DNA from 3 places in the Lederbergia graminis genome. Region 1 is predicted to be linked to each of the others. Evidence: predicted binding sites of a transcription regulator. Region 1 holds the regulator's gene; each other region holds the start of a gene.

Region 1 (10,309 bases):
ACATCCTCTTCCTCCTCTATTTCTGTATGTTCTATACCTCCACCAAGCCATTCACCTGTAACTTGCCAAATTTCATAATATTTTAGCCATAGGCTTGTCCAAGGGATAATTGTTTTGGAAATCCACATAGTACGCTTCCATTCTTTCGCTTTTGGATAAAATAAACATAAGCGATCTTGTTCATACATGTGAGGAATCGGTTTAAACTTATATCTCTTAAGTTCCGGTGAGATAACCCATACTTTGGGAGCACCCTCTAACCCATATTCTATTTTTATTTTATAATTACAACTTAGGTGCGTAGGTTGAAGAGTACCAGTCATAACAATCTTATCCGAACTCGAAAAAATCAACGAAAACTGTGGAAAAATTGCTTTTACTGAGTATGCTTGTTCACTTAAAGAGAGATTCTTTTTTAGAATCTCTCTTTTTGGTACATTCCTTTTTTGTTTCCAATTACGCTCATTATTTATAGCCATAGAATGTATTCCTTGGCATTCGAGTTATTTCTTCTTTGGCTACAGCTGTAAGTGGAGCAGCGGAAACAACACCAGCCGTAGTAATGCCTAATATTCCTTTATTACGTAGTGCCTCATTAAAGCTAGCCTGTTTCACAAAGCTTTTATTAATTGGCTCATCGCCAAACATTTCTTTTAATTTAGCTGCTACTTCAGGTAATCCGAGTTCTTTTAATTCATTTACATGCGCCCAATCTCTTTGAAAGTCTTTTATAAACTGAACAAAAATTTTATAAAGCTTTGGTTCAGTATCCCAACGTTCACTCAATATTTCAAGTTCATTCATTGGGTTTCTGACGACTATTTTCTTCCCCTTAGCCGATAGATTAGATATCCCTTCAAGAATAGCCGTGATTGCTTCATTAACAGAGCCCTCACGATTATATAAACTTGCTGCAAGTGTTGTAAGCACGATACTTATTGGTGCTTGTTCAAGTGATTCCTTAAAATAAATATCCCGATGACGCTTAATTAATTGGATTGCACGTTTTAAAGGTGGTTTCAATTCAACTTGCTCCACATCAGGTAATGGTTCTATTTTTGCACTTTTTTCAAATAGCTCTGTAAGAATTAGTGGTTCATAGTCTTCAGCAATCCGTTCAAACCAATTGGCATATCCTTTTGGATTACTGTCCTTCCATTCTCTTTTTTTTCTGTCAGGAACCTTTACGCAACCTTTATCATCTTCTACCACCGGACAAGCAGGAAGGATGTCCATATGGAAATTTCGCTTGTAATTCAACCTTATGCATCGGTTTTTTCTCTCTACCATAGGCTTGTAGGTTTCATTTTCATTAAGTCTATCTTCTATCATGTCAAGAACCTCTACCGGATTATCATAATGCTCCCAGTCCAAATGGAGTTCACAAACTAAATCTAAATCAAACTCTTGTTTCCGAATAGGTTGAACAGTAGTACCTATTCTTAGTGATCCTTGTGAGTAAATATCTATCTCAACATCTTGAAATCGCTCTACATCATCAGAAAGCCATTTGGCTACTGCTTTGTATGATGTTTCTGCTTGCTCGTGTTGATTTGTACTAATTTGAATTTCTGAACAAATCCTCTGTAATAGTTCCTCCATTTGATTTCCTCTACCTAATTTCATCTAATCACTCCAACAAATAATGATTTATTTATATAAGTGAAAATGAATTGCAAAAACTGTTTCTATGTAACTCCCTTCTCACAGCAACACTAAACCCTATATAAACTACCCGATACAAACGCGAACACACCGAACACTTTGTTACAATTTTTCATCGCACTTGAAATCGACCTTAATCTTCAGTATTATAAATTTAGACGAAATTATAATATAAAGGTTAAGCATGGGAAAAGTGTATCTTTTTGCATGCTTTTTCACTTTTACCAAATTATATTATAACTTATCCATGATATTTCGTAAAGGAAAACACGAACATTACATATAAATTTTATCCATAATGTTCACTTTATTTGTTTTAACTGATATAAAAATCCCCTTTATCGTTTGCCTTTCATTTTTAAACGATCAAGGGGTTTTTGTGTTAATTGAAATGAACATTTAGCAACAATATTACTTTTAGAAAGTGAGGATGCCAATGAAAGGACATTTCTACAGGAGAGGCTGTATGTGTAAAAAGAAAAAATGCACTTGTGATTCAAAGTGGGCTTTCATATTGGAATTGATCCAATCACCGGAAAGAGAAAGCAAAAGTTAAAAAGCGGCTTTAATACTAAGCAAGAAGCTGAAGAGTCTGCTACCACACTAATTCATGAATTAAAAGAAGGAACATATTTAGAGGAAACATATAAAATCTTCAACGATTTTGCAATCGAGTGGCTTCCCATCTACAGTGAATCAAAAGACGTAAAGCGTGGAACCATTCGAGTCCGTCTTCATGAAATTGGAAGATTGTTACCTTACTTTGCTCGATTAAAATTGAAAGACATTACAAGAAAAATGTATCAGGATGCTCTCAATGATACTCGAGCAAATCATAGATCTTCTTGGTCATACAGACGATCAAATCACGAAAAATATATACCTCCATGTAACGCAAGAAATGAAAAAAGAAGCCTCTCAAAAGTTCAGTGAACTCATGAGAAGCCTCCGTTAAAAACCTCAATGTTAGCAAAATGTTAGCATTTCACTCTCATCTTACATCAAAACCCACTCATATCAAGGGTTGGAACGGCTTATTACATCATGCCGCCCATTCCACCCATGCCGCCCATGTCAGGCATTGCAGGAGCGCCAGCTGGTTCTGGTTTGTCAGCTACTACTGCTTCAGTAGTTAGAAGTAGAGCAGCTACAGATGCAGCATTTTGTAGTGCAGAACGAGTTACTTTAGTTGGGTCTACGATACCAGCGTCAATCATGTTAACCCACTCGTTTGTTGCAGCGTTGAAACCAACACCTACAGTTTCGTTTTTCAAGCGTTCTACAATTACAGATCCTTCTAGACCAGCATTGTGAGCGATTTGGCGTACAGGCTCTTCTAAAGAACGTAGAACAATCTTAATACCTGTTGCTACATCACCTTCTGCTTCTAGAGCAGCTACTTTTTTGTATACATTTACTAGTGCAGTACCACCACCAGAAACGATACCTTCTTCAACTGCAGCACGAGTTGCGTTTAATGCATCTTCAATGCGTAGTTTACGTTCTTTTAGTTCAGTTTCTGTTGCAGCACCAACTTTAACAACAGCTACTCCACCTGCTAGTTTAGCTAGGCGTTCTTGTAGTTTTTCTTTGTCAAAATCAGAAGTTGTTTCTTCCATTTGCGCACGGATTTGGTTTACTCTTGCACCGATTTGTGCAGAGTCTCCAGCACCTTCTACAATTGTAGTGTTTTCTTTTGTTACTACTACTTTTGCAGCGCGACCTAATGAATCAATTGTTGCAGATTTCAAGTCAAGTCCTAAGTCTTCCGTGATTACTTCACCACCAGTTAGGATAGCGATGTCTTCAAGCATTGCTTTACGACGGTCACCAAAGCCAGGAGCTTTAACTGCAACTGCATTGAATGTTCCGCGAAGCTTGTTCACAACAAGTGTTGCTAATGCTTCACCTTCTACATCTTCAGCAATCATTAGAAGTGGCTTTCCTTGTTGTACTACTTGCTCAAGCACAGGAAGTACTTCTTGGATATTGGAGATTTTCTTATCTGTAATTAGGATATATGGATTTTCAAGAACTGCTTCCATTTTGTCAGAATCAGTTACCATATATGGAGATGCATATCCACGATCGAATTGCATACCTTCCACAACGTCTAGTTCAGTTGTGAAACCTTTTGATTCTTCAATTGTAATAACACCGTCATTACCAACGCGTTCCATTGCTTCAGCGATCAATTGACCTACTTCTTCATCACCAGAAGAAATTGCAGCAACTTGTGCGATTGATTCTTTATCTTCAATTTGTTTAGAAATTGCATGTAGCTCTTCTACTGCAGTAGCAACTGCTGTTTCGATACCTTTACGGATACCTACAGGGTTAGCTCCAGCTGTAACGTTTTTCAATCCTTCACGAATCATAGATTGAGCAAGTACAGTAGCAGTAGTTGTACCGTCACCAGCTACATCATTTGTTTTGCTTGCAACTTCAGAAACTAATTTAGCACCCATGTTTTCGAATGCATCTTCGAATTCGATTTCTTTTGCAATTGTAACACCATCATTTGTAATGAGTGGTGAACCAAATTTTTTCTCTAGTACAACGTTACGTCCTTTTGGTCCTAACGTTACTTTAACAGCATCTGCTAATTGATCTACTCCGCGTAATAATGCGCGACGTGCGTCTTCAGCGAATTTAATGTCTTTTGCCATTAATGATACCCTCCTCAAAATTTCTAAAGTAATGAATTATAAGCAATCAAAAGATTAGCCAATAATTGCTAATATGTCAGATTCGCGTAAAATTAAATATTCAGTACCTTGGTATTTCACTTCTGTACCAGCGTATTTAGAGAAAATAATTTTATCTCCTTCAGAAACTTCAAGTGCTACACGCTCGCCATTATCAAGAACTCGACCAGTTCCAACGGCAACTACTTTACCTTCCTGTGGCTTTTCCTTTGCAGTATCCGGAAGGACAATCCCGCTAGCAGTTTTTTCCTCTGATTCAACTAGCTCAATAACGACGCGATCACCTAATGGTTTTAACAAGTGAAACGACCTCCTTAAATAAATATGTAGATTATTTATTTTTTATTAGCACTCTCACTCATTGAGTGCTAACACAATTATTATAATAATAAAATTGATTTTAAAATGCAAGTATGATGCATAAAATTTTTTCTTTACTTCACCAATTAAATAATAATTACAAGCGTTTCCATTATACCTTGTACCTTCCCTTTTTTTCCAGTAAACAGTACCTTCTTTATCATAACCAATTTCTATATAAAAAGTCTTCTTTATTGAATGCTGAATTAATAATTAGTAGAATGGAAATTAGGCTTGCAGATTAATGTAGAATTTTTGCCTGAAGGGATTCAAATATGAATAAAAAATACCTATATATATTAATTACGTATATTGCGATGCAAATGTCTGCATTTATTGGAATGCCCCTCCTATTTTTTATTGGAACTGGAGTTTTTAATGTATCCATAGAAAGAATGGAGATACTTGCAACCGGGCTCTGGCTTATCTTTAGTTTTATTACTGGATTAGTCGTTGTCTTACTTATATTAAAACGTTCGAAACCATATAATAGAGTAGATAGAGTCGAACCGATGCCTATTGGACAATCAATCCTATGGGCAATCGGCGGAATCTTCCTAGCATTTTTCACTCAATATGTTGCCATTGTACTCGAACTTCAATTGGGGATTGATCCAGGCTCTGAAAATACGGAACAGATTATGAATTTAATCAGATTGTTTCCTCTAGCAGTATTAGTAAGTTCGATTATTGGTCCAATATTAGAAGAAATTGTTTTTCGGAAAGTCATTTTTGGATCACTCTATAATCGCTTTCCATTTTGGCTATCTGCACTATTAAGCTCCCTTACATTTGCGGTTGCTCATATGGATTTCACTCATATTTTAATTTACACAGCAATGGGGTTCACTTTTGCATTTTTATATGTTCACACGAAACGAATCATTGTGCCGATTATCTCACATGCAATGATGAATACCCTTGTTACGGTCGCTCAATTCTCGACATTGGATAACGCTATACATGTACAAGGCTGGATAAGGGGGTTATTATGGTGAGATCACCACTATCATCTGGGATTATTAACATTATTCTTGGCGTTCTTTTTACATACTTCGCCATTCAACAAGTAAAAATGAACGATTGGAATTTCTTCGTTTATATTTTACTACTAATTGCTACATTTGACTTTGGAGCAGGATTCCGATTAATCGCGATACACTTTAAGTTGAAAAACATGAAGAAGAACCAATAAAAAAAGCAGGTAGATTCAAATGATGAATCTTCCTGCTTTATTTTTGTATATTATTTTCAACCTCTAACTCTGCCGCTCTCGCCTTTCTATAGCCGATCCGCGATATCCAAATACTAATTTCATATAGTAAACATAAAGGGACGGTGACCATTAAATGAGAAATAACATCTGGCGGAGTAATAATCGCTGCAATGACTAGCAATACAAAATAGGCATACTTTCTAATCTTAGCTAAAAACATCGGCGTAATAATCCCTAGTCTAGTTAGAAAGAGAATGACAACCGGCAACTGAAAGAGCAATCCAAATGGAATCGTAATTTGAAAGAGAAATTGAAAGTATTCGTTAATTCCTATAGTTGATTGAATGCTCATTTCATTCGAAAGATCGAGCATAAATTTAATCAAAAATGGAAAGAGAACAAAATAAGAAAATGCCAAGCCCCCGAGAAAAAGAAGAACAGAAACAGGAATATAAGATAAAGTCACTCTTCGTTCCTTTTCCAGTAGACCAGGGCTGACGAATGACCATAGTTGATATAATACAACAGGAGATGTAATAATTAGTGCGATCACAAATGTCATATTCATATAAACTTTAAAAGGGTCTGTAACACGAAACGCATTCATTGTAAGTTCCTCAGCTACGTCCGCATTTTGGATAAAGTTTATAATCGGTTCTACGACGAGGAAGCCTACAATAACTGCTAACACGAAGAAAACGACTATCGTCATTAGCCGTTTTCTTAATTCTTCTATATGGTCAAGAAAAGTCATTTCTTTCTGATTCATAACTGTTCATCCTATCATTTGTCGGCGTCTTTTTTATTATCCTTTACTGGATCTACGTCATCTGCCAGACCTGCTGTTGCATTTTTAAATTCACGTAACGTTTTACCGGCAGCCTTGCCTAATTCCGGTAATTTTTTTGGGCCAAAAATCAGTAATGCTACAATAGCAATAATAACGACACTACCTGGACCGATAGCTCCTAATACCATTTGCGCCCACCTCCTTAATAGTTATAGTTTAACGGATTACATGTAATTTTGCTATTGACAATTTGCTTATTCTTGTGAACTTTCCGTGTCAGGATTCGGATAATTTTTCAAGAAATAGATAAGAGATTGTAGTTCTACTGCTAAATCGATGTGATGAACACGAACAGAAGGTGGTACAGATAATCTTGCTGGTGTAAAGTTAAGGATGCCTTTCACCTCAGTATCCTTCAAACGATCAGTAATTTGTTGTGCTGCATTGACCGGAACCGTTAAGATAACCGCAGTAATTTCTTCTTCGTTTAAACGTTGCTCTAATTCCTTCATATCATATACTGGTACATCACCGATATTAGTACCAATTTTCGATGGATCTACTTCAAATGCCATCGCTATTTTCGTACTGTTATTTTTAAGGAAATTATAGTTCAAAAACGCAGTACCTAAATTACCTACACCAATTAGCGCTACTTTCGTTATTTCATCTTGATCCAATGTTTTACTAAAAAATGATAGTAGATAGTTTACATTATACCCATAACCTTTTTTTCCAAGCGCACCAAAATAAGAAAAGTCTCTCCTAATCGTTGCAGAATCTACTTTTACAGCTTCACTTAGCTCTGCGGACGAAACACGCTGTTTTCCAGAAGCGTGGAGATTCTTGATAAACCTATAATATAATGGCAGCCGTTTTGCTGTCGCTTGTGGTATTTTCATTGTTTCTTCGCTCATCTTTTTACCTCCGCACAAATGCTAAATTATATCTCAACATCATTTCGTTTAAAATCCTTCCCTTTAGTTCCACCTGATTTTTCCAGGAGAAAGGTTGGACCAATAATCATTCCTTTATCTATTGCTTTACACATATCGTATACCGTTAAAGCCGCCGTAGAAACAGCTGTTAATGCTTCCATTTCTACTCCCGTATTTCCAATTGTCTTAACGGTAGCGAATATTTCTAGTTTCCACTTATTATGTGGTTGTTCTTTCCAGTTAAAAGAAATATCGATCCCCTTTAATGGAATTGGATGACACATAGGTATAATATCCCATGTTTTTTTAGCTGCCATAATTCCCGCTACTTGAGCGACAGCAAGTACATCCCCTTTTTTTATTTGGTTTGATTGTATATGTTCATATATAAGTTCATTTACTTCAATACTAGATTGCGCTTTTGCAATTCTAACCGTTTCGGGCTTATCACTTACATCCACCATTTTCGCCCGACCCTCTTCATTAAAATGTGTCAAATTACTCACGGACAGCCCCCCTTGTAATATCATACACTATTTTTTCCGACATGTCTTATTGTTCTCACTTTCCATGATTGAAGTTTGCAGCATATATACGGTAAACTAACTATGAAACTAGAGGTGAAATAATATGATGTTGTTACAAATTCAACAACTAACAAAATACTTTGGAGCAGAATTAATATTATCCAATATAAAACTTGAAATACAAACAAATGACCGCATTGCCCTAGTTGGGCGTAATGGTGCTGGTAAATCTACTTTATTAAAAATAATCGCAGGCCACCTTTCCTATGACTCTGGTCAGATAGTCAAGCCGAAAGATGTAACAATTGATTATTTAGCACAAAACACTGGACTTGAATCAAAATTATCTATTTGGGATGAAATGCTATCTGTTTTTGCGAAAGTAAGAGAAATGGAAAAAGAAATTCGCCAAATAGAGCTTGATCTAGCAACCGTAAGTGAAAGCGAAGCAGCAAAATTGCTACATGAATACGATAGACTCCAAGTGAAATTTAAAGAAATTGGAGGATATCAATACGAATCCGATATTCGCTCTGTATTACATGGTTTGCGCTTTTATGAAAAAGATTGTTCTACACTCATTTCTACTTTAAGTGGTGGGCAAAAAACGAGATTAGCATTGGCGAAACTTTTACTAACGAAACCTGATTTGTTAATACTGGACGAACCGACGAACCATTTAGATATTGAGACCCTTTCCTGGTTAGAGCAATATTTAGCAAATTATTCTGGTGCCGTATTAATCGTTTCACATGATCGCTATTTTCTCGATAAAGTAGTTACACAAGTGTATGAACTATCTAGAACGGAAATAAAGAAATTTCATGGTAACTACAGCAAATACTTAGACCAAAAAGCCGAATTGTATGAACGAGAAATGAAGCAATTTGAGAAACAACAAGAAGAAGTTGCGAAATTACAAGACTTCATTCAGCGAAATCTAGCACGTGCTTCCACAACGAAACGAGCGCAAAGTAGAAGAAAGCAGCTAGATAGGATGCAATTAATGGATCGACCAAAGGGTGGAGAGAAATCTGCTTCATTTTCATTTGATATTGAAAGACAAAGTGGAAATGATGTATTAAAAGTGCGGGATGCTTCGATTGGATATGATCATCAAGCGCTTGCCCAGCATATTGATTTTTCGATTTTTCGGCAAGATAGTATCGCGCTTGTCGGTCCAAACGGCGTTGGTAAATCCACTCTGTTAAAAACGATCATTAAGAAAATACAATTACTAGCAGGAAACATTGACTACGGTACGAATGTCTCGATTGGTTACTATGACCAGGAACAAGCAGAGCTTTCCTCTAATAAAACCGTTTTGCAAGAACTATGGGACCATTACCCATTAAAAGACGAAAAAGAAATTCGAACTGTGCTAGGAAATTTCCTATTTAGTGGCGATGATGTTTTAAAAATAGTATCCACTTTAAGTGGTGGAGAAAAAGCTCGGCTTGCACTTGCAATTTTAATGCTGGAAAAGTCCAATTTCCTCATTCTCGATGAACCTACAAACCATTTGGATTTAGATAGTAAAGAGATACTGGAAAATGCATTAGTAGATTATCCGGGTACGATTCTTTTTGTTTCACATGACCGTTATTTTATTAATAGAATTGCTACAAAAGTAATTGAGTTAACACCTGATGGCGCTGTTGAGTACCTAGGTGATTATGACTACTATGTACAGAAAAAGGCTGAAACACTGGAATTAGCAGCAATGGAATCAACGGAAAATGATACAAAGAAACAAGTAGAATCCACAAAAACAAGTTATCAACAAGATAAAGAAATGAAAAAGTTAGAAAGACAACGGAAACGACGCATCGAAGAAATTGAAGAAAAAATGAATGATTTAGAAGGAAAAATAGAAGAGCAAGAACAATTACTATGTCTACCTGAAATTTTTGAGGACCACGAAAAAGTTATTAACATTAACGATTCGATTGAATCTTTAAAAGATGAGGTTAATGAACTTCTCGAGGAATGGACAGAACTTGCTGAACTTCTTGATGCATAAATGGACAAGCACCCTTTTCAACAGGGTGCTTTCGTTTTCCACAAGCTTATACACATTATCAACAGCAATATACCTAGTTTCA
Region 2 (10,309 bases), on a different contig from region 1:
AAATGCCCAACGTGAATTCAGCGATGTTCACAGCATCATTAACCAATACTTCACTAAGACCATTGAGCTGAATCGTCTTCCAAGCAGAAAAGAAATAAAAAAAGGCGGCTGTGGCTGCGGCGGAGCTTGTGGTAATCATTAAAGTGCATGAAAAAACGGTAGCTCTATGGCGGCTATCGTTTTTTACTTTTAGAAGAAGGACTTTGAAAGCATTTTGGAGGTTTACTAGTGGTAGATAGTAGGTTACTAGGAGATTACTTGCCGTTATCGGTGATTCACTAGCCATTTGGGTTTGTTTACTAGCCGTTAACTTTGATTTACTGGCCATCTGTGTCTGTTTACTAGCCATCATTCCTCTTTTACTAGCCGTCCTTCATTTACTGGCCGTTCTATACAGATTACAAGCCGTCGCATCTTGGTTACTAGCTGTCATCGGTGATTTACTGGCCATACTTGCCTATTTACTAGCCATCATTCTTCTTTTACGAGCCGTCCTTCATTTACTGGCTGTTCTATACAGATTACAAGCCGTCGCATCATGTTTACTAGCCATCATCGGTGATTTTCTGGCCATCCGTGTCTGTTTACTAGCCATCGCACTTCTTTTACTAGCCATTACTCTCCATTTACAAGCCATCTTTAATTTACTGTCCATTCACTCCTGTTTACAAGCAGTTCCACTAAGTCCAATCTCAAAATTAGCTCTCTTCCTTTTTAAAATGTGATGCAAGTCACAAATACTAGCAGAACTTTCTGTTAAGGTGAATGACATATTAGCAAAAAAACTGAATTTTCTTTCCATAGACAGAGGAGATGTTCGTAATGTATGGTGCACAATTACTTATTAAATTACTAGAGGAACATGGGGTCGACACTATATTTGGTTATCCAGGAGGAGCAGTGTTACCAGTATATGATGCATTATTTGATTGCCAAAGCATAAAGCATATTCTCGTTCGCCATGAACAAGCTGCTGTTCATGCTGCAGATGGGTATGCACGTGCAACCGGAAAACCTGGTATAGCTTTAGTTACAAGTGGACCAGGTGCCACGAATGCAGTGACAGGAATTGCTACTGCTCATGTCGATTCTGTTCCACTGATTGTGCTCACTGGACAAGTGCCTACTAATTTACTTGGTTTAGACAGTTTTCAGGAAGTAGATATTTTTGCCATGACCATGACAGTTACGAAGCATAATTTCATGGTTACGGATATCCGAGATCTTCCTAGTGTGATCCATCAGGCTTTTCAAATCGCTACATCTGGTAGACCTGGCCCTGTATTAATCGACTTGCCAAAGGATGTCATGACAAACCATGTTACGGAACACGATAAAAAAGACAAAGAAATTCGTTCTTTTATCGTCCCAAAAATAAAAGAAAAAGAGATACATATCATTGCTGAAAAAATAAATAATGCAGAGCGTCCTGTACTAATAATCGGTGGAGGATGTATCGCAGGAGATGGTCCAACTCTAGTGCATGAGCTTGCCATTCGTTGTGATATCCCTGTCACTTCAACTCTGATGGGACTTGATGCTTTTCCAGCTGAACATCCACTACATTTGGGGATGCTTGGAATGCATGGTACCGTTGCAGCAAATCGTGCGGTCCATGGAGCTGATGTCCTAATCTCCTTAGGAATGCGATTTAGTGATCGAGTAACAGGAAATAAAAAGTCTTTTTCTCCTAATTCGTTTAAAATTCATATTGATATCGATAATGCTGAACTAAATAAAAATATTCGTGTGGATATACCAGTATGTAGTTCTGTGGAAGATGCTCTAACGCAAATACTAAAATATATAAAACCGAAGCCACATACTTCCTGGCATGAAAAAATAAACAATTGGGCGAAGCATGCACCTGCATTCAAGCCAGTACAAGATGGACGTTTAACTCCCCAAGAAGTAATTAGAGCAATAGATAAAGCAACTGACGAGCAAACAATCATTTCAACCGATGTTGGACAGCACCAAATTTGGACAGCTCATCATTATCAGCTTCACACACCGCGAACATTTTTAACCTCAGGTGGGCTAGGAACGATGGGGTACGGTTTTCCAGCTGCAATTGGAGCAGCTGTTGCTTTTCCCGAACGACAAATTGTTTGTATTAGTGGCGACGGTAGTTTCCAAATGAATATGCAAGAAATCATGACTGCTGTTGATTATGGTCTAAATGTAAAAGTAGTAATTTTGAAAAATGGTTATCTCGGTATGGTGCGCCAATGGCAACAATTATTTTTAAATCAAAGATATTCTGCAGTTCATATCTCCTCACCTGATTTTGCAGCAATGGCTACAACCTTTGGAGCAACAGGCTTTTCTGCACGAACATTGGATGAAGCGTATGCGATAATCCATGAAGGAATAATGACAAAAGGACCTGTCATTATGGAATTTGAGGTAGTGGAAGAGGCAAATGTATATCCAATTGTCCCTCCTGGCGCAAGCAACCAGGATATGATTGAGGAATGAAACAAATGGAAAGTTACGATATAATGAGATTGCAAAGACGAAGGAGGGAAATCCACTTGTCTAAAAAAACCGTAGCATCTTTACTACAACAAGTTCCTTTATTTAAGGATTTAAATACACAAGAAATAAAGCGTTTAGAGGAAATTACAATTCCTCGTTTTCTCGCAAAAAAATCAACTGTCTTTTCAGAAGGTAGTGAAAAAGAGTCCGTCTATTTTATCCAAGATGGATTGATAAAAACATATAAAACCGACGAGAATGGTCACGAACAAATTGTCTCTTTTTTAAAAACTGGTGATATGTTTCCACATACAGGTTTTTTCAATGAAAACCCTTATCCAGCTACCGCTGAAACACTAGTGGACACACAGCTTTTAGCAATTCCCATTCATTTATTTGATCAATTAATGGTGAATAATCCAACGATTGCAATCAAAGTAATGCGTGTGATGGGTAGAATTATTGGCGATCTTCAAGAGAGACTCCAAGTTCTATCAGGGAAAGATGTCAAACATCGCGCACTCTCCTTTTTACTAAAACTTGCGGAAAAGCATGGTCAGCATGAGGAGAACAAAGTTACCATCCATTTACCAATGACAAATCAAGAGTTTGCTAATTCTGTTGGTACAACACGAGAAACAATCAATCGTTTGTTCAACCAATTGATTAAGAGCGGTATTTTAGAAATGGATCGAAATCAAATGGTAATAACCGACTTAGAAGCATTCCACGAAGTATTGGAACAAAAATAAACAACATCCCATCAAAAGTATGGGATGTTGTTTTTTATTGATTATTCTACGATTAGTGTACCAACCATGTCATCATGTCCTATACCACAGAAAATAGAACAAACATATTCAAATTCACCTGTTTTATTTGCAACGAAGGAGATTGTTTTGTCGCCTCTTACTTCTTTGTTGTATCCTTCAAACTTAACTGCATGGTTACCTTCAGAGTTCTTTAATGTTACCTTAACTGTGTCACCTTTGTTAACTTTAATTTCTTTTAAATCAAACTCAAAGTTTGTTGCATCTATTGTAAATTCTTTTACTTCACCGTTTCCAACAGCTTCTTCCTCATCATCGCCACCACACGCTGCCAATAGGAACATTGAAGCTACCACAAGCATTAGTGCTAACATCCATTTTTTCATCATTGTTTCCTCCTCATAAATGATATATTTAAATCGTAAAGCGATTAATAAATTTTCACTGTGATATACATCACAATTTTTATTATAAGTCTTTGTTGCACTTAAAGCTGTGACAAATTATTCAATCTTTGATCCATCTTGAAACGCTAGAAAGATCAAATACAGCAGTAAACAAATTGCCATCGTCAGAAAACCCCAACCTAACGTTATTTGTTCAATTAATAAATAGTTATTACATAACTGCACAGGAGAATAAATGTACAACCATCCCATCCCTATGAACAAAATTGTAAAGATAATAAAGATGACATTTTTTCCTTTTATCGTTAGCTTTTTCCAACTATCTCGCAGCGGCATCCCTGCCAAAAATGGCAAACTTATAAATTTAAAAACTTCAACACTTGTAGTTGTTAATGCCTCGTCCATCGTACGTGGAATCATCCAATACACCATGATAATCATGAATAGAAGAATGCCTGGAATACCGTTATGATTCCATTTTTCAAAAATGCGTGGAAATCGATGTTGAACGTAACGGGCCATTAAGAAACCAGCAATGACGAGTAATGGCATTTGCATGTGCATATGAATAATCATGATCGATTCTAACAAATTAGCTACAGGAGGAATGATTAAAAATATATATAATAGCAAACCATACATAAACTGTCTCATTCATCACCTCTACCCTTCTTCTTCTAAAATGCGAAGAATCTCTTTTGCAGCCTCATCTGTTTTTGTATAATCTAGGACATCGACTAATCTCCCGCTCCTATCTACTAAATAAAAAGCCGCATTGTGTGCAAAATTCCCATAATCATCCGGAATGACAATGACACCAAATGTAGAGAGAAGTTGGTCTAATTGATCTTGATTTGGTATTCTAGCCATTCTCCATTTATCTCCATCACTACCAAAATAGTCTTTATACTTATCCAGTACTGTCGGGATATCTCTTTCCGGATCAAAACTAATACTTAAAAAATGGATGTCCTTCCCTAAATACGTATCTGGAATCTGTCGATAAACTTCCGCCATATTCATCTCCATATCAATACAAACGGTAGCACAGGAAGTGTAAATAAACGTTATGAGCACATACTTATCGTTGAATTCCGAAAAACTATATGTTGCACCCTTACTATCCTCCAGTGTTACATCTGGAAATATCGGCTTCTTTTCCTTTAGTTGATTTAATCTTGCCGTTTCAGCTGTAAAAGCCTGAAACCCATCCGTCCCAATAAAAAACAGACAAAACCCAAATAAAGAAACAACAATCACCGCAACAGCATTTGCCCTAACCCTCAACATATACACACTTCCTTTGTGTCGGTGCCTGGCACCCAAACAACTCCGATACAATTCAGAATTGTGTCCAAATTGCTTGGGTGCCAGGCACTCTTTTGTCACCGGACGCCTTCCGCTTTTCTTTGTCTAGCTACAGCTCCTAGCGACTAGCAAATTTACGATTTCTTCCTACGATAAGTCAACATCGTTCAAAGGTTTTCAAAGGTACGTCGACTAAGATCGGCACGTCCTGTGCCAACGTCGACGTGACCTCCATCCTGTAGGCCTCCTTTATCTCGTCAGAAATCTTTAAATTTGTACGTCGCTGAGCAGTCGCTTCCGCTTTACCCTGTCCAGCTCCAGGCGCCATCGGCTCGAGGTCAAATAACCTGAGGCAATGAAAGGCAAAGAGCGCCTTTCTTTGCCTCAGAACATTTGCTTGTCGCCGATAAGCGGGCGCCTTCCGCTTTTCTTATCACCACGTCTTGAACGGCGGTGATCCTGGTGGTGCGTTGACGATGAAGTCGACCATTGGGATGACGTAGCCCATTGCGACGACGAGAAGCATGAGTAAAATAGTACGGCTCCAGCGTTCTGTCCAGTATGGTGTTTTTGGTGCGTTTTCTTCTTCTTCGGCAATTGGAAATTCTGTTTCTCCTTTTGGAGCAAAGAACATTAGATGTACAACCGCGTACACTTGAAGAAGGACACCGATGATTAATAATGTTCCACCAACTGCTAATAACAGTAAGTATGGATCCCAGCCTAATGCAGTAGCATGGTCACCATAAGTAGTATATGAAGTTCTTCGAGGAGCACCGAATAACCCGACATAGTGCATAGCACCAGCCATTAGAAACATCCCTGCCGTCCAAACAAACGTTTGAATAACACCTAGTTTATTTATTTTCGGAGTCAACACACGCTTAGAAACATATGGAACTAACCAATAACTAATCCCGAAGAATGTAAGCATAACCGACGTTCCAACAGTTAAATGGAAATGCCCTACAACCCACAAAGTATTATGAACAACTTGATTTAATTGGTTTGTACTTTGCACAATCCCACCCGCACCTGCAGGAATAAACGCGATCATTGCTACCATTGGAGCTAAGAAACGGACATCCCCCCAAGGCAATTTTTTGATCCAACCAAGCAATCCTTTTCCACCTTTTTTTCTACCCGTACGTTCAAACACGGCAAACATTGCCCAAGCTGTCATTAACGATGGGAATCCGATTGCTAAACTCATAAACACGTGCACAAATTTTACAGATTCTGAAATACCCGGATCAATAATCTGATGATGGAATCCACCAGGTATATTCATAATTACTAATGCGATGACAACAAAACGTGTTAACGTATCGTTCCAACGTCTACCACCGATAATCTTCGGTACAATGACATACCAAGCTGATACTGCGGTTAAGTACCAAATATTTACGAGCGTATGGCCAAATGCCCAGAACAGAGTACGTGCTACCATTACATTGATGGTTTCTACCCAACCGGAAGCCCAAGGAATAATCGTTAACACTTCAATGGCAACTGGTACACTTCCAAAGAATAATAGGACAAATACACCTGTTGCAAAGAATGCAAGAATAGGTAGGTGTTGACCACGGTGATTTTTACGCCAATTTGCTACGTTAATAAATGCACCAAATGCACACATCCACACCCCTAAAACAATAAATACAAGACCTACATAATATATCGGGGATGCAGCCATTGGTGGATAAAATGTGTATAACACACTTGCTTCATTCGTAATAATTGGAATGACTGCCAATACAAATCCTACGAGTTTCATACTAAAGCCAATCCAAGCCATCTTTCTTACTTTCGGAAGCAAACCACCTAACGTATGAGAAAGACCCGCATAGAAATACCCGATCGTAAAGAATGCTGTTAAGACTAACACTAATAATAATCCGTGCGCCGTAAGTACTTGATAATAATTAAGCCATGTTGGTAATTCCAGAAGTCCTGCGCGGTTCAAACCTTGAAGAAGTCCTAAAATCCCCCCAACTAGCAGGGCTGCAAATGCTACAAATAAGTATGATTTCGATAATCTTGCGTCCTCTGGATTAATCCCCAATGCTTTATTCGCCTTCTGTGTAAAAGTTTGTTTCATTGCTGTTTCCAACTTTACTCCCCTCCTTTATTTGACTGTTATCGTTGTACTCATCATTTGGTGACCAGCACCACAGTACTCATTACATAACACTAAATATTCACCTGGCTTATCAAACTTTTGCGTAATTTTCTGAATATACCCTGGCATCACCATCGCATTTACATTTGTTTCTGCTATCTGAAAGCCATGAACAACATCCTTTGACGTCAATGTAAAATGAACAGTGGAGCCTGCAGGTACCTCGATATTACCTGGATTAAAATTAAATACCTCTAATGTCATCACAACTTCGTATTCATTTTCACCAATTTGTGTAATGCCAGGATTATCAAATGGTGCCGTCTCATCCACTTTTTGTGGATCAATCGTTTCTTTATGACTCGGTGGTCCCATTCCTTCCACAAACGTTTGATAACCTGTTAATAACATGAACCCGATAATCATACCGAAGCTCAGGATTAACCATATCTCTTCTGCACGATGCATCTTCACTTAGATCCCCCCTATACTCTCGCCATATATAGGCCATAAATAATAAGATAAGTAATGAATATAACTGCCCCAACAACTCCTACGGAAAAAATCGTTCCCTTCACTGTAGTGGAGCTCTCATCTGCTTTAACATCCTTAACACGGTCAACTTTTGAATCTGCCATAAAAAAATCAACCTCCCTATTCGTAATCATCCTCATCTTAATTGATAAAGATTCTCACGAATGTGAGCCACGTCACAAAACGATATGTAAAAACAAAAAAAGCTATCCTCCTAAAAGAGAATAGCTTTTCCAAGCAACTAGAATATTGGCAATGTCACAATAATCATCATTAAAAAGAGAACAAATAAATAGTTAACAGAGTAAATGAAATTCCAATCAGCCCATCTTCGTTCATCTTTCATAAAAAATCCATAAACGCTGAGAATTATCCACATAACTGTTAACAATGTCGCAATGACAACAAATACAACTCCTAATTCATTTAGAAGCAAGAACGGAATTGGCAGTAAGCAAAGTATATAGGCGAAAGTATGACGCTTAGCGACATCGATGCCACGGACCACTGGTAGCATTGCTACTTTCGCCGCTTTGTATTCTTCAAATTTTCGTATCGCAATCACATACGTATGAGGCATTTGCCAAATAAATAATAGAATAAACAACACAATTGGCACTAGCTGAAAGGAAGATTCAATAGCTGCCCAACCAATCATTGGTGTTACTGCGCCGGAAACACTACCAATAATTGTATTGAACGTATATCTCCGTTTCGACCAGATGGTATATGGTACAACATATGTGAACCAACCTATAAAGGCATAAATCGTTGCTTCCATTGTCGTGAATAATAACATAATAAATCCAATAATAGTTAACACGATAGATAACGTTAAAACGGTTTTTAATGAAATATTCCCAGTAACAGTTGGCCGACTTTTTGTCCTATCCATTACTGTATCAATATCGACGTCATACCAGTTATTAAAAACAAGTGCTCCTGCGATTACTAATAAACTTCCTACAGTTGTTAATAAAAATAAATCTATATTTTCTACGAAAGATACTTCATTAAAATATAGTGCTAACCAAAACCCCGTAATGACAGGGAAAACATTAAATATTAATACGGGACCTTTAAATAGCAATTTCACATCTGAAAAAATAGTAGATTTTTGTTGAGTAACGGATAAAGTAGTTTTCATCACCCTATCCTCCTTTATAACATGCTATATAAATATCATAGTATATGAATCTATAAAAGTCATTGGAATCCAACGTTTCCCAGTCACTTCCTCTTCGTACTATTCAAACATTTTTCACAAATAGTGACGTTTATCACAAACTTCATTCTTATAACCCCTTACAATGATATTAATATTGTGATAAGGAAGCGATACGATGGAAGCCGGTTGTATGATCAACCCAAATAGTAATATTAGTGTGATGTGGAAAACAGTTTCTGAGGATTGTAATTTAGCTTGTGATTATTGTTATTACAGCACATGTGGTGGAAAACCAGGGAAACAGATTAAAAAAATAGATGTTAACGTATTAGAGAAATTTATAAAAGAATATATGGCTATTACTAGAGGAGTAGTTTCATTTGCTTGGCAAGGTGGCGAACCATTGCTTGCAGGCCTAAACTTTTTTGAAAACGTAGTTGCTCTCCAAGCAAAAAATGCACCCGCAAATACGATAATTAGTAATGGTTTGCAAACAAATGGAACATTGATTAATGATCGTTTTGCTGCGTTCTTTAAAAAATACAACTTTTTAATTGGCGTAAGTTTGGACGGCCCTAGAGAAATACATAATCTTCGTCGAGTATATTCTCACGGAAAAGGTAGTTTTGACCAAGTAATGAAAGGTATACAGCACTTACGAAACAATCGAGTGGAGTTTAACATCCTTACGGTCATTCATAAAGATAATGTTCATCGAGTCAAAGATTTATTCGAGTTTTATGAACAAGAAAACTTTGATTTCGTCCAGTTCATCCCTTGCATGGACTTTCATTCGCAGCGAATTGATCAGCCTGGTGTATACGAAATAACACCTAAACAATATGGAGATTTCCTCTGTGAGGCTTTTGATTACTGGTATAATGACGGGAATCCCAAAATGTCGATCCGTTTTTTTGATAATATGCTGAGTATATATGTCAATCGTGAAGCAGAGCTATGCACGCATAAAAAGTCGTGTGCAAAAACTCTTGTTTTAGAACAAAATGGAGATGCATTCCCTTGCGACTTCTATATTCACCCAGATTGGAAAATTGGTAATGTTGGTGAAGATGCACTTACCGATATTTTAAAACATCCACTCTATGATACATTCATGCAAATGAAGCCAAATCTACCAGAAAAGTGTCAAACATGTAAATGGATAAAGCTATGTCACGGTGGTTGTCCGCGTAATAGGCGCTGGAGTGATGATTTACAGCAATCAGATCCAGATTATTTCTGTGATAGCTTCCAGCAAGTTTATGAATATGCACATGAGCGCATGCTTCCTCTTGCCGAAAAGATTCGTAAAAACTTATTTACCCAAGGCTTGAGCTATATGTATAAAGGGCAACATCCTGCTAGAAATGACCAATGTGCATGTGGTAGTGGGAAGAAATACAAAAACTGCTGTATGAAAATTGGATTGTAACATGCATAAATAAAGGGGCGAACCTGATGAGATCGCCCCTTCACTTTTATCTTTTTCCTAAGAACGGCCACCAATTAGCCTTTCCTA
Region 3 (10,309 bases), on a different contig from region 1:
CAATTGCAAAAGGGAAGGGGATAGCTCTTTCTATCAAACTAATAATGACAGCCTGTGCTGCTAGTAAAGCTATTAAGACAATGCGTTGGTTTTTACTCATTTTTTCGTCATCCAATCTACCGTGATTAAGAACTAATGATGGAATTGTCACTAGGTACTTCATCCATAGAAATCACTTCAATTACTAATTTATGAGGTAAACAAATGATGGTTTGACCTGGTTTGGAGATAGCGGGTGTCCTAACGCAAACTTGGTCATTACAAGTGGCACTTTTAATAAGTATATGTTCATCACGAACTTCTATCGTATTACGATCATTATCAGATGCATAGATATCAAATGTTTGGACTCCAGTATGACCCGTTAAAGTGACTTCCTTCAATATTTTATTATCTACTGAGATAACAGCAATTTGCATTGCATTATTTCCCGTTTTTTCACTTTGAATTTTAGAAAAGATAGCCAATGGTAAAAAAGCCATGAGTATAAGAACAAATATGATAATAAAATCCCAACGTTTAAACAACTTGAGAGACTCTAACAATTAAACCCCTCCAATAACATACATATCCTAATATGAAAAAGCGAAAGGTTACCCTGACGCTTTCTCATATGTTTTTTCATTACTTATCATGATAAATAGATCGTTCTTTTCCATACCAGCTAGTACTTAGTTTCTTTTGAAGATAAGGAATAACCCAATAATCTAAACCAATGAAACGGCCTGATCCATTCATTAATGCAATAGAAGCAGGTAGGGCCCATAGTTTATCCCAGCCTAACATAGCACATAATGTAAACATGATTAGAAACCCTGTACTTGCAAAGCTTGCTAACCAAGTGAAAAGACCAAATATGATAGCTATACCAATCCCTAGTTCAATAAATACCATCATTTTTTGCATAAACAGCGCTACTTCTGGAGTAGGGAGCATTATCTGCATAATCCATTCAAACCATCCTGGCATCTTACTTAAAATTGGAGTTGCCCAATCACCACTAGTCGCTGTTTCACTAGCGCCACTTGTTGTTGTTTGTAACCATTCGAATGGCATATTAACAGTAGTGCTTTTTAACCAAGAATCATCCCCAATTCCGTTGAAGAGTTTTGATAAGGTAGCAAAGCTGCTAGTAGCTTCTTTCCATGTTTCTTCTCCCCAAAGTTTTGCACCAGCTTCACTTAGCCAAAACCCACCAACCATAAGTCTTAACGGAAAACTCCAAAGTACATTTCCATATCTAGTGAGTGTATCTCGAAAGATATTGCGCTTATCTTTCGTTTGGAAGAATTCGTGTTTGATATATTGAACCATATAATAACCACTTCGAATTCCAAAGAAGTAATACAGATTAACCATGTGTTTCATAAAGTTTGCAAACCATCCACTTAGTCTAATTCCACTTAAATTGGCAACCCCATAGCGAGCACCGATAGAAACCATATTTCCATGATATTTCCCTTTATATGGAACCTTTTTACCGTTACTTATTTCAGCAATAACGTTTTTAGCAGCTGTCATGGCAGTTTGTTCAGCAGCTTCTACAATTTGTGGAGTAGGTTTTGCTGGTTCTTCTTCAAAATAAGCTAGATCACCAACGACATATACTCTTTCTAAGCCTTCAGCTTCCATAAACTCATTAACTTTTAAGCGACCTGCTCGACCAGTTGACATTCCATAATCCTTTGTATCTTGGTTTGCTTGAACACCAGCAGTCCATATGAGTGTATGGGTAGCTATTTCTTCGTTTGATTTTAGGAGAATGCTATCTTCTGTAACCTCTACAATTGGTGAATTCTTTAAAATTATTACACCATGTTTTTGTAAGTAAGTTTCTGCTTTTCCTGCACCTTTTCTATCAAGGGTATTCAAGATAGTAGGTGCTGCTTCAATCACATAAAGCATTATTTCATCTTCATCCAACTTGTTCTCTTTAGCAAGTCGATATTTCCATTCTACTAATTCACCAACCATTTCAATTCCGGTAAAACCAGAACCACATACAACAAACGTTAACATTGCTCTTCTAGTCTTTTCATCATGTATGGTCGCAGCTTGGCGAACTGTCGATTCTATATGATCTCGTAACCTAACAGCATCTTCAAAAGACCATAATGTAAAAGCATGTTCAGATACACCAGGTGTACCAAAGTCATTTGGTTCTCCACCCATCCCTAAGATTAAAAAATCAAACGGGTATGCTCCGTGTTCAGTCGTAACTAACTTATTATCATAATTGACATTTGTAACATTATCCGTAACTAATTTAACTTTGGTTCGTTTAAATAGGCGTCGTAAATCAAACTTGATTGCATCAGCTTCCACTCGATTTGCAGCAACTTCATGTAATTCAGTCATCATCGTGTGATAAGAATGGCGATCGATTAACGTGATGGAAACTGATTCATCACGTTTATACTGTTTTGCTAATTTCTTTGCAGCATGGACTCCAGCATAGCCGGCCCCAATAATGACAATATTATGAGTTGTCATTAAGAAATCACTCCTTCATAATAGTGGTTTGTGAAACGTTGAGCATAATGTAACGAATTTCGTTTGTGAAACTCTGAACATTCGACTACATTGTACATTCTTTCACAAAATCTGTCTATAAAAATTTAAATTACTTTTTTTATAGGCTCTGTTAAAGTTCATTGTTGTTAACAACTTAGTTGATTGTAGCGGATGTACACGAGACTCCTGCGGGAACAGCACGAGCCGAAGATCCACTTGGCAAAGTGGTTTTCTTTGCCAAGTTAGCTGAGGTCGTGCCCGCGGAAAGCGAGTGTACAGGAGCGAAAATCAACAACAGAGTTTAACAGAGCTTTTTTATAAAAAGAATAGACAGAATTAAATCTTGATGTTAAAATGTGGATGAATTAATGTGAAATATTTCACATAATAAAAACCCCTCTCTTTTTTTTAACTAAAATTGTGAAATGTTTCACAAAAATAATATGAAAAGGAAGGTAAGAAGATGAAGAAAGTACTTACAGCTGTAGCAAGTCTGTCACTTTTATTAGCGGCATGTGGAAGTGATTCAGTAGGAAATGTAAAAACAGAAGAGAGCAATAACAAAGGTGGTAGTGATCAAACAGTAGGAACTGTTATTGCAGGTTCACCTATTCAAGATGGAGTCTACAAACTACAAGAAGTTGATTTTGATGATAAAGGCTGGAAAGCTTCTATGGAGATTGTTGTAGAAAACGGAAAAATAATTGAATCTGATTACAATTATGAAAATGCAGATGGGATATTAAAAACAGAAGATGAAGGCTATCAAAAGTTAATGGAAGAAAAAGTGGGCATCGGACCTCAGCAGTATATACCAAAATTGAATAATTCATTGGTTTCAACGCAAAATGCCGATTCCGTTGACATAGTTTCAGGGGCAACCCATTCTGCAGAAACGTTTAAAAACTATGCTCAGCAACTAATACAAGCTGCACAAGCGGGTGATTCTGCGACAATTGAAATTGCGAATAACAAACCATTGCAAGATGGGAATTATTCATTAGAAGAAAAAAATATAGGTGCAACAGGGTGGAGAACTTTCCTCAAGATGACTGTAAACGAAGGAAAAATAGTCGCAACAGAATATGATTATGTGAATGAAGCAGCAGATTTAAAAACAAAGGATAATGAGTATCAACAAAATATGAAAGATAAGACTGGAGTAGGGCCGCAAGAGTTTGTACCGGAATTAAGTAATGCATTAATGGAAAAACAAAATGCCGAGGACATTGATGTTGTGGCTGGTGCAACCCACTCTAGTCATACGTTCAAAATGTATGCAGCACAATTGATAAATGCAGCACAAAAAGGTGATACAACACCAATTTTAATCGATAATTTTGTTTTTGAAAAATAACAGATTTTATTAGTGTGGAGAAAAGACTGTTTGAGTGCATATTCTAATAGTCTTTTCCCAACTTAAGGAGGTAGCGAATGTATAGGAAACTATTTATAGGCATTTGTATTTTAACGATCTCCTTAACCATGTATGGTTGCGGCAAGACAAATAGCGATGAACTACAAATAAACTCTTCACCTTACAAAAGAACAGAGTTTTTAATGGGTACAGTAGTAACCGTGAAAATATATGATGCAGACAAAGAAACAGTTTTAGATCGTATATTCCAAACAATTGAAACACTTGCGAATCAATTGACTAGTAATGATATAGATTCAGAGATTGCCAACATTAATCATTATGCAGGTGAGCAACCTGTGGAAGTTTCAGATTCAACATTGAAACTAATAGTGTCCGGTAAAGATTTTAGCGAGTCTGTAAACGGTTTATTTGATATAACGATTGGGCCGTTAACTTCTTTATGGAGTATCGGATTTCCTGATGCTCGTAAACCAGGTGAAGAGGAAATTGAGAAAGCTTTGTCCCTGATTGATTATAAGAAAATAGAGATAAATGAAATGGAACATAAAATATATTTGCAGGATAAGGGGATGCGTCTAGACTTAGGTGCAATTGCAAAAGGATTTATTACAGATGAAGTGAATAAATTGCTGGAAGAAGAACATGTGACGACTGCAATTATAGATTTAGGTGGAAATATATACGTTAAAGGCTTGGCTCCATCAGGAAAGCAATGGACTGTAGGTATTCAAGACCCTTACTCTCCAAGAGGGACTACAATCGGAAATATTCAAACAACGAATAAGTCAGTCGTGACATCTGGTATATATGAACGTTTTTTGGAAGTAGAAGGTGTGAAATATCATCATCTATTAAATCCAACTGATGGTTATCCATTTAATAACGAAATAGCAGGTGTCACAATCATTTCAGAGGAATCAATTGATGGAGATGCTCTTTCTACATCTGTTTTTGCAATGGGTTTAGAAGCTGGGATGGATTATATTGAGAGCGTTGCAGGGGTCGAAGCCATTTTTGTTAGTACTGATAAACAGGTATTTCTAACTACTGGCATAGCCAACTTCGAATTAACGAGTAATGCATACAGGATGGGAGAAATGGAATTGAAATAGGAGGCGAATCTGTAATGTCAATTCGTACTTTTTTTAAACTAGTTGAAATCCAAACAAAGCTAGCTAGTTTGTTTCCTTTTGCGGTGGGCTTATTATTTGTCATATATAAGTTCGGTGAGTTAAAACCATTAAATACAATTATTTTCTTTTGTTCTATGTTTATTTTCGATCTTACTACGACAGCTATAAATAACTATATGGATTATAAGAAAGCTTCTAGTAAAGAATATCGCAACGAGAAAAATATTATTGGAGTAAAAGATATATCAGAAAGACTAGTTCGCAATACGATCATTACATTGTTGGCGATTGCGACAATGCTAGGGATTTGGTTAGTTTGGCGCACAGATATCACTGTACTCTTTATAGGAATACTATGTTTTGCAATAGGTATTTTTTATACGTATGGCCCAATACCGCTATCACGTATGCCACTTGGAGAACTATTTTCAGGTGTGACGATGGGATTAGGTATTACTTTCTTAACCGTATATATTAATGCCTTTGATAAAGGAATTGTGAATGTCTTTTTCAATGGGGCTATATCTACAGTACAAGTTAATTATATGTCCTTAATGGAAATTATATGGATTTCATTGCCATGCGTATTTACAATTGCAAATGTAATGCTAGCCAATAATATATGTGATCTTGAAGAAGATGTCATAAATAAGCGTTACACATTACCTTATTATATTGGGAAGCGGAATGCCATAATACTATTTGATATTCTCTATATCGCTTCATTTATCGCAATTATCACAGCTGTTTTGTTTAAAGTTTTACCAGTTATGATGCTATTTTCATTGTTAGTCATTTTACCAGTATACCAACATTGTCGAAAGTTTAAAGGAAAGCAAGTAAAAGCGGAAACTTTTGTTTTAGCTGTAAAAAATCTTGTTCTTGTGAATGGTTCATTTGTAACAATGATGATCTTAGCACTTCTTATTGTATGAAAGGAAAAGCCAATATGAGTGAAGTCGTAGTAAAAGTAGAGAATATATGTTTTCAATATGATAAACGTGGAAATGAAGTGATCCATGATGTCTCATTCCAGGTACAAAAGGGGGAATGGGTGTCCGTCATAGGTGATAATGGATCAGGTAAATCAACGATTGCGAAATTATTAGTTGGACTAGTACAACATACTAGGGGACAAATTTATATAAACCAAATAAAAATGGACGAACATACAATTTGGAGTATTCGTCAGCACATTGGTATGGTATGGCAAAATCCAGATAATCAATTTATCGGAACAACGGTAGAGGATGACGTTGCATTTAGTTTAGAAAATTTGAATATGTCATATGCTGAGATGAAAGATCGAGTAAATCATTCATTACAGCTTGTTGGCATATCAGAATTGAGTAGAATGGATCCCTCCCTTTTATCAGGTGGTCAAAAGCAGAAGGTGGCACTAGCAGGTGTTTTAGCTCTACATCCACAGTTAATTATTTTGGATGAGGCCTTTGTAATGCTCGATCCTAAAAGTAGAAACTCTATTATTCGAATTTTACAAGAATTAAAGATGAAAGAAAAGCTAACGATTATTTCCATCACACATGACATGGCGGAAGCAGCTTCCGCAGACAGGATTATTCAGTTAAGAACTGGTAAAGTAAATTTTGATGGTGCTCCTAAGGATTATTTTGACAATGTTTGTGATTGGGAAGTACCGGTTGCCGATCAACTTAGAAGGTTATTAATAACAAAAGGGAAGGAACTCCCTCGAAACTTTATGACAGAAGCAGAGTTGGTGAAGTGGTTTGGAAATTCAATTTGAAGGTGTTAGTGCAGATTATCAAATAGGTCCAATTCGTCGAAAATCTATACTTGATACAGTAAATCTCCATATACAGAAAGGGAGTTTCACAGCAGTTATAGGGCATGCAGGAGCGGGGAAAACCAGTCTAATTAAAGCAATGAACGGACTTCTTATGCCACATACTGGCAAGGTTAAAATTGATGGAATTACGGTAGAAGAGGATACAAGACGATTAATTTGTAAAAAAGTTGGTATGGTCTTTCAATTTCCAGAATCACAATTATTTGCTGAAACAGTAGAAAAAGATATATGCTTTGGACCCTTAAACTTTGGTGTGGCATTACAAGAGGCAAAGACAATTGCCAAAAAAGTTATTCAACAAGTTGGGTTGAGTGAGAACATATTAGGAAACTCTCCGTTCTCTTTATCTGGCGGGCAGAAGAGAAGAGTTGCCATAGCAGGGATATTAGCAATGGAACCAGAGGTATTAGTTCTCGATGAACCAGGAGCGGGGCTGGATCGAAACGGGAAAAAAGAATTATTTACACTCCTAACAGACTTGAATCTACATCATCACCTAACAATTGTGATGGTTACACATGACATGAAGGATGTTATAGACTATGCCGATAATGTCGTTATCATGGAAAATGGCAAAGTAGTTATGCATTGCAATGTACGAAATGCCTTTTCCAATCTGGAACTAATAAACAAATGGAGTTTATATTTACCAGATGTTTTGTCTTTGCAAATGAAGATTGAAAAGGAAATTGGCAGAAAACTTTCAATGAAATGTCTCACTGTGGAAGAATTATCAGAAGCTATAATAGCAGCTGATATAATATGAATACTCTTTTATTAGGCCGTTATTATCCTGGTGAATCAATTCTCCATCGTTTAGACCCGCGAGCAAAGCTAATTGGAGGTTGTTATTTTATATTTTTATTGCTTTTGGCATCCAATTGGCAAGCCTATGTATTACTATGGATATTTACTTTAACAGTCATGCGGCTATCCGGAGTCAAGTTTTCTGTTTATTATCGAGGGGTAAAACCACTAATTTGGCTAATTACATTTACTGTTTTCCTACAAGTCCTGTTTACTGCAGGTGGGACTATTTATGTTAAGTGGGGTATTATTACTATCTCTTCTTATGGTCTCGTGAATGGAGTATATATATTTTGTAGATTTGTTATGATAGTTTTTGTATCTACTATCGTAACTTTGACTACAAGACCAATAGATTTAACAGATGCTCTTAACTACTTAATACGTCCTTTAAGTAAGTTGAAAGTTCCGGTCGATGAAATCTCCTTAATGCTTACAATTGCATTACGGTTTGTGCCTGCACTATTAGACGAAACTCAAAAAGTAATGGATGCACAAAGGTCAAGAGGAACAGTATTTGGTAAGGGTTCTATCGTACGACAAATGAAAACTTTAGTTCCTATTTTTATCCCTCTATTCTCCAGTTCCCTTGAAAGAGCAGAACAATTAGCAAATGCGATGGAAGTAAAAGGCTATCAATCTGGGAAAAGTAGAACCACTTTCAGAAAATTAAGTTGGAGAAAAAAAGATACCCGAAGTTTGTTTATACTCATGTTATTAACAATTCTCATCATATTACTTCCATCATAAAAACTACTAATTGTTAATTGTCATATCATCATCCAAGTGTAGTAATTCCACTACTTCCTTGGATGATGTAGCTCGTCGTTAATGAATACCTTTTTTCTTAAAACGTCCTCCTTGTGCTTCGGATATACTTCCAACTGCTAAAAAAGCATTTGCATCTAGTTCATTTAATATTGATTTTAACTTTTTCTCCTCTAGTCTTGTGATCACACAGAAAACCACTTGTTTATCTTCACCTGAATAAGGATTAAGTCCGTTTAATACTGTAACACTACGTCCTAATCTTGCTAGGATAGCGTCTGCGATTTTTTCTGGATTATCACTTATAATCCATGCAGATTTGGACTCGTTTAGTCCACTTACGATGATATCAATGAACTTAGATGCAATGAAATAGGTGAGAATCGAATACATAGCTCTTTCCCAACTAAATACAAATCCTGCAGTACTAAAGATGAAAAAATTAAAAAATAAGATAACCTCTCCAACCGAAAGGGGGAGTTTATTATTTATTAGAATGGAGATTATTTCTGTACCATCGAGGGAACCTCCATATCGTATTACTAAGCCTACACCAATTCCTAATATAATTCCTCCAAAAACAGTAGCAAGTAATAAATCATGAGTAACAATATAATGATGATGAAGAAAGAGGGATGAACTAGAAAGGACAATGATTCCATATAATGTTGTGAGTGCAAAAGTCTTTCCGATTTGTTTGTAACCTACGAAAATAAAGGGCAAATTTAAAGCAAATAATAGTATTCCCACTTTGAGACCAGTTAAATGTGAAATGATAATGGCAATACCAGTAATTCCACCATCCAAAATATTATTGGGTATGAGGAAAACCTCAAGAGAAATAGCCATTATGAGGGCACCAATTGTTACGATGAAAATTCGTCCTACAATTTCTTTTTTTGATAATTTTTGATGTGTTATTTTTGTAGTGTTTGGTTTAACCTTCATAAGAAATTTACGTCCTCCAATAATATATAATCACATCCATATTATTGGCCAATTCAAAAAATCTACTAGAAGAATTTAAGGTTTCCTTGCTACCTGTCTTCTGGAAAGTACTCCCAACTTGATTTCTTTGTATAAAAACGTTAAAATACTTTGGTAAGAATAAAGTGTATATTGTCGGATTTTGCGAAAATTCGACCTCATATCCTCCTAAACACGTTTATATCTTGCAAATATAAGTTGAATAGGTGGTATTTAGTATGTCTGAAAAAGCAGCATATCGTGTATTATTGTATTATCAGTATGTAACAATTGAAAATCCGGAAGAATTTGCAGCACAACATTTGAAATTTTGTAAGGACATTAATTTAAAAGGTAGAATCCTTGTTGCAAAGGAAGGGATTAACGGTACTGTTTCTGGAACTTGGGAAGATACAGAAACATACATGACGGAAATGAAAAAGGATCCTCGTTTTGCGACAATGGTATTCAAAATTGATGAAGCAGATCAACATGCTTTTAAGAAAATGCATGTGCGTCCTCGCAAAGAATTAGTTACATTGCGACTAGAAGATGATATTAATCCTCATGAAATTACAGGTAAGTATTTAAGTCCTAGAGAATTCTATGAAGCGATGCAAGATGAGAATACAGTTGTTCTTGATGCACGTAATGACTATGAATATGATTTAGGACACTTCAGAGGAGCTATTCGTCCTGATATTGAAACGTTCCGTGAATTACCGGCTTGGGTGCGTGCAAATAAAGAAAAGCTCGAAGGAAAAAAAATCTTAACATATTGCACTGGCGGTATCCGTTGTGAAAAGTTTTCTGGATGGTTAGTAAAAGAAGGTTTTGAAGATGTCGGCCAGCTTCATGGCGGTATTGTCACTTATGGGAAAGACCCAGAAGTACAAGGAGAGCTTTGGGATG

The links. Region 1 encodes Rex, which represses fermentation and respiration genes when NADH is low (regulators of the CRP and FNR family bind a similar motif). Its sites were predicted from a motif close to TTGTGAAATATTTCACAA; they were not measured.
Region 2: ACFPM4_RS11950 (anaerobic sulfatase maturase) is a predicted target of Rex. The motif match lies at 8,891-8,908, and genes of this name have one in related genera.
Region 3: pplA (extracellular electron transfer flavoprotein PplA) is a predicted target of Rex. The motif match lies at 2,933-2,950, and genes of this name have one in related genera.

The regions. Positions count from the first base shown of each region.
Region 1 is NZ_JBHSMC010000003.1:4,433-14,741, reverse strand. Features, by position in the region: gene ACFPM4_RS04595 (type II CBASS E2 protein) at 1-479, opposite strand, end outside; gene ACFPM4_RS04600 (CBASS cGAMP-activated phospholipase) at 1-4, opposite strand, end outside; gene ACFPM4_RS04590 (nucleotidyltransferase domain-containing protein) at 466-1,626, opposite strand; gene ACFPM4_RS04585 (Arm DNA-binding domain-containing protein) at 2,167-2,598, shown strand; gene groL (chaperonin GroEL) at 2,703-4,334, opposite strand; gene groES (co-chaperone GroES) at 4,389-4,673, opposite strand; gene ACFPM4_RS04570 (CPBP family intramembrane glutamic endopeptidase) at 5,009-5,731, shown strand; gene ACFPM4_RS04565 (YdiK family protein) at 5,725-5,928, shown strand; gene tatC (twin-arginine translocase subunit TatC) at 5,966-6,718, opposite strand; gene ACFPM4_RS04555 (twin-arginine translocase TatA/TatE family subunit) at 6,733-6,927, opposite strand; gene ACFPM4_RS04550 (redox-sensing transcriptional repressor Rex) at 6,994-7,656, opposite strand; gene moaC (cyclic pyranopterin monophosphate synthase MoaC) at 7,683-8,183, opposite strand; gene ACFPM4_RS04540 (ABC-F family ATP-binding cassette domain-containing protein) at 8,308-10,227, shown strand.
Region 2 is NZ_JBHSMC010000014.1:375,811-386,119, reverse strand. Features, by position in the region: gene ACFPM4_RS12005 (YlbF family regulator) at 1-142, shown strand, start outside; gene ACFPM4_RS12000 (hypothetical protein) at 497-655, opposite strand; gene ilvB (biosynthetic-type acetolactate synthase large subunit) at 823-2,481, shown strand; gene ACFPM4_RS11990 (Crp/Fnr family transcriptional regulator) at 2,538-3,233, shown strand; gene ACFPM4_RS11985 (cupredoxin domain-containing protein) at 3,275-3,637, opposite strand; gene ACFPM4_RS11980 (hypothetical protein) at 3,755-4,312, opposite strand; gene ACFPM4_RS11975 (SCO family protein) at 4,322-4,948, opposite strand; gene ACFPM4_RS11970 (cbb3-type cytochrome c oxidase subunit I) at 5,400-7,067, opposite strand; gene ACFPM4_RS11965 (cytochrome c oxidase subunit II) at 7,095-7,556, opposite strand; gene ACFPM4_RS11960 (cytochrome c oxidase subunit 2A) at 7,574-7,726, opposite strand; gene cyoE (heme o synthase) at 7,864-8,769, opposite strand; gene ACFPM4_RS11950 (anaerobic sulfatase maturase) at 8,966-10,222, shown strand; gene ACFPM4_RS11945 (MMPL family transporter) at 10,269-10,309, opposite strand, start outside.
Region 3 is NZ_JBHSMC010000001.1:253,975-264,283, forward strand. Features, by position in the region: gene ACFPM4_RS01365 (Gx transporter family protein) at 1-100, opposite strand, end outside; gene ACFPM4_RS01370 (NusG domain II-containing protein) at 126-545, opposite strand; gene ACFPM4_RS01375 (FAD-dependent oxidoreductase) at 625-2,493, opposite strand; gene pplA (extracellular electron transfer flavoprotein PplA) at 2,978-3,871, shown strand; gene ACFPM4_RS01385 (FAD:protein FMN transferase) at 3,949-5,007, shown strand; gene menA (1,4-dihydroxy-2-naphthoate polyprenyltransferase) at 5,022-5,963, shown strand; gene ACFPM4_RS01395 (energy-coupling factor transporter ATPase) at 5,978-6,793, shown strand; gene ACFPM4_RS01400 (energy-coupling factor transporter ATPase) at 6,777-7,622, shown strand; gene ACFPM4_RS01405 (energy-coupling factor transporter transmembrane component T family protein) at 7,619-8,413, shown strand; gene ACFPM4_RS01410 (YitT family protein) at 8,492-9,379, opposite strand; gene trhO (oxygen-dependent tRNA uridine(34) hydroxylase TrhO) at 9,637-10,309, shown strand, end outside.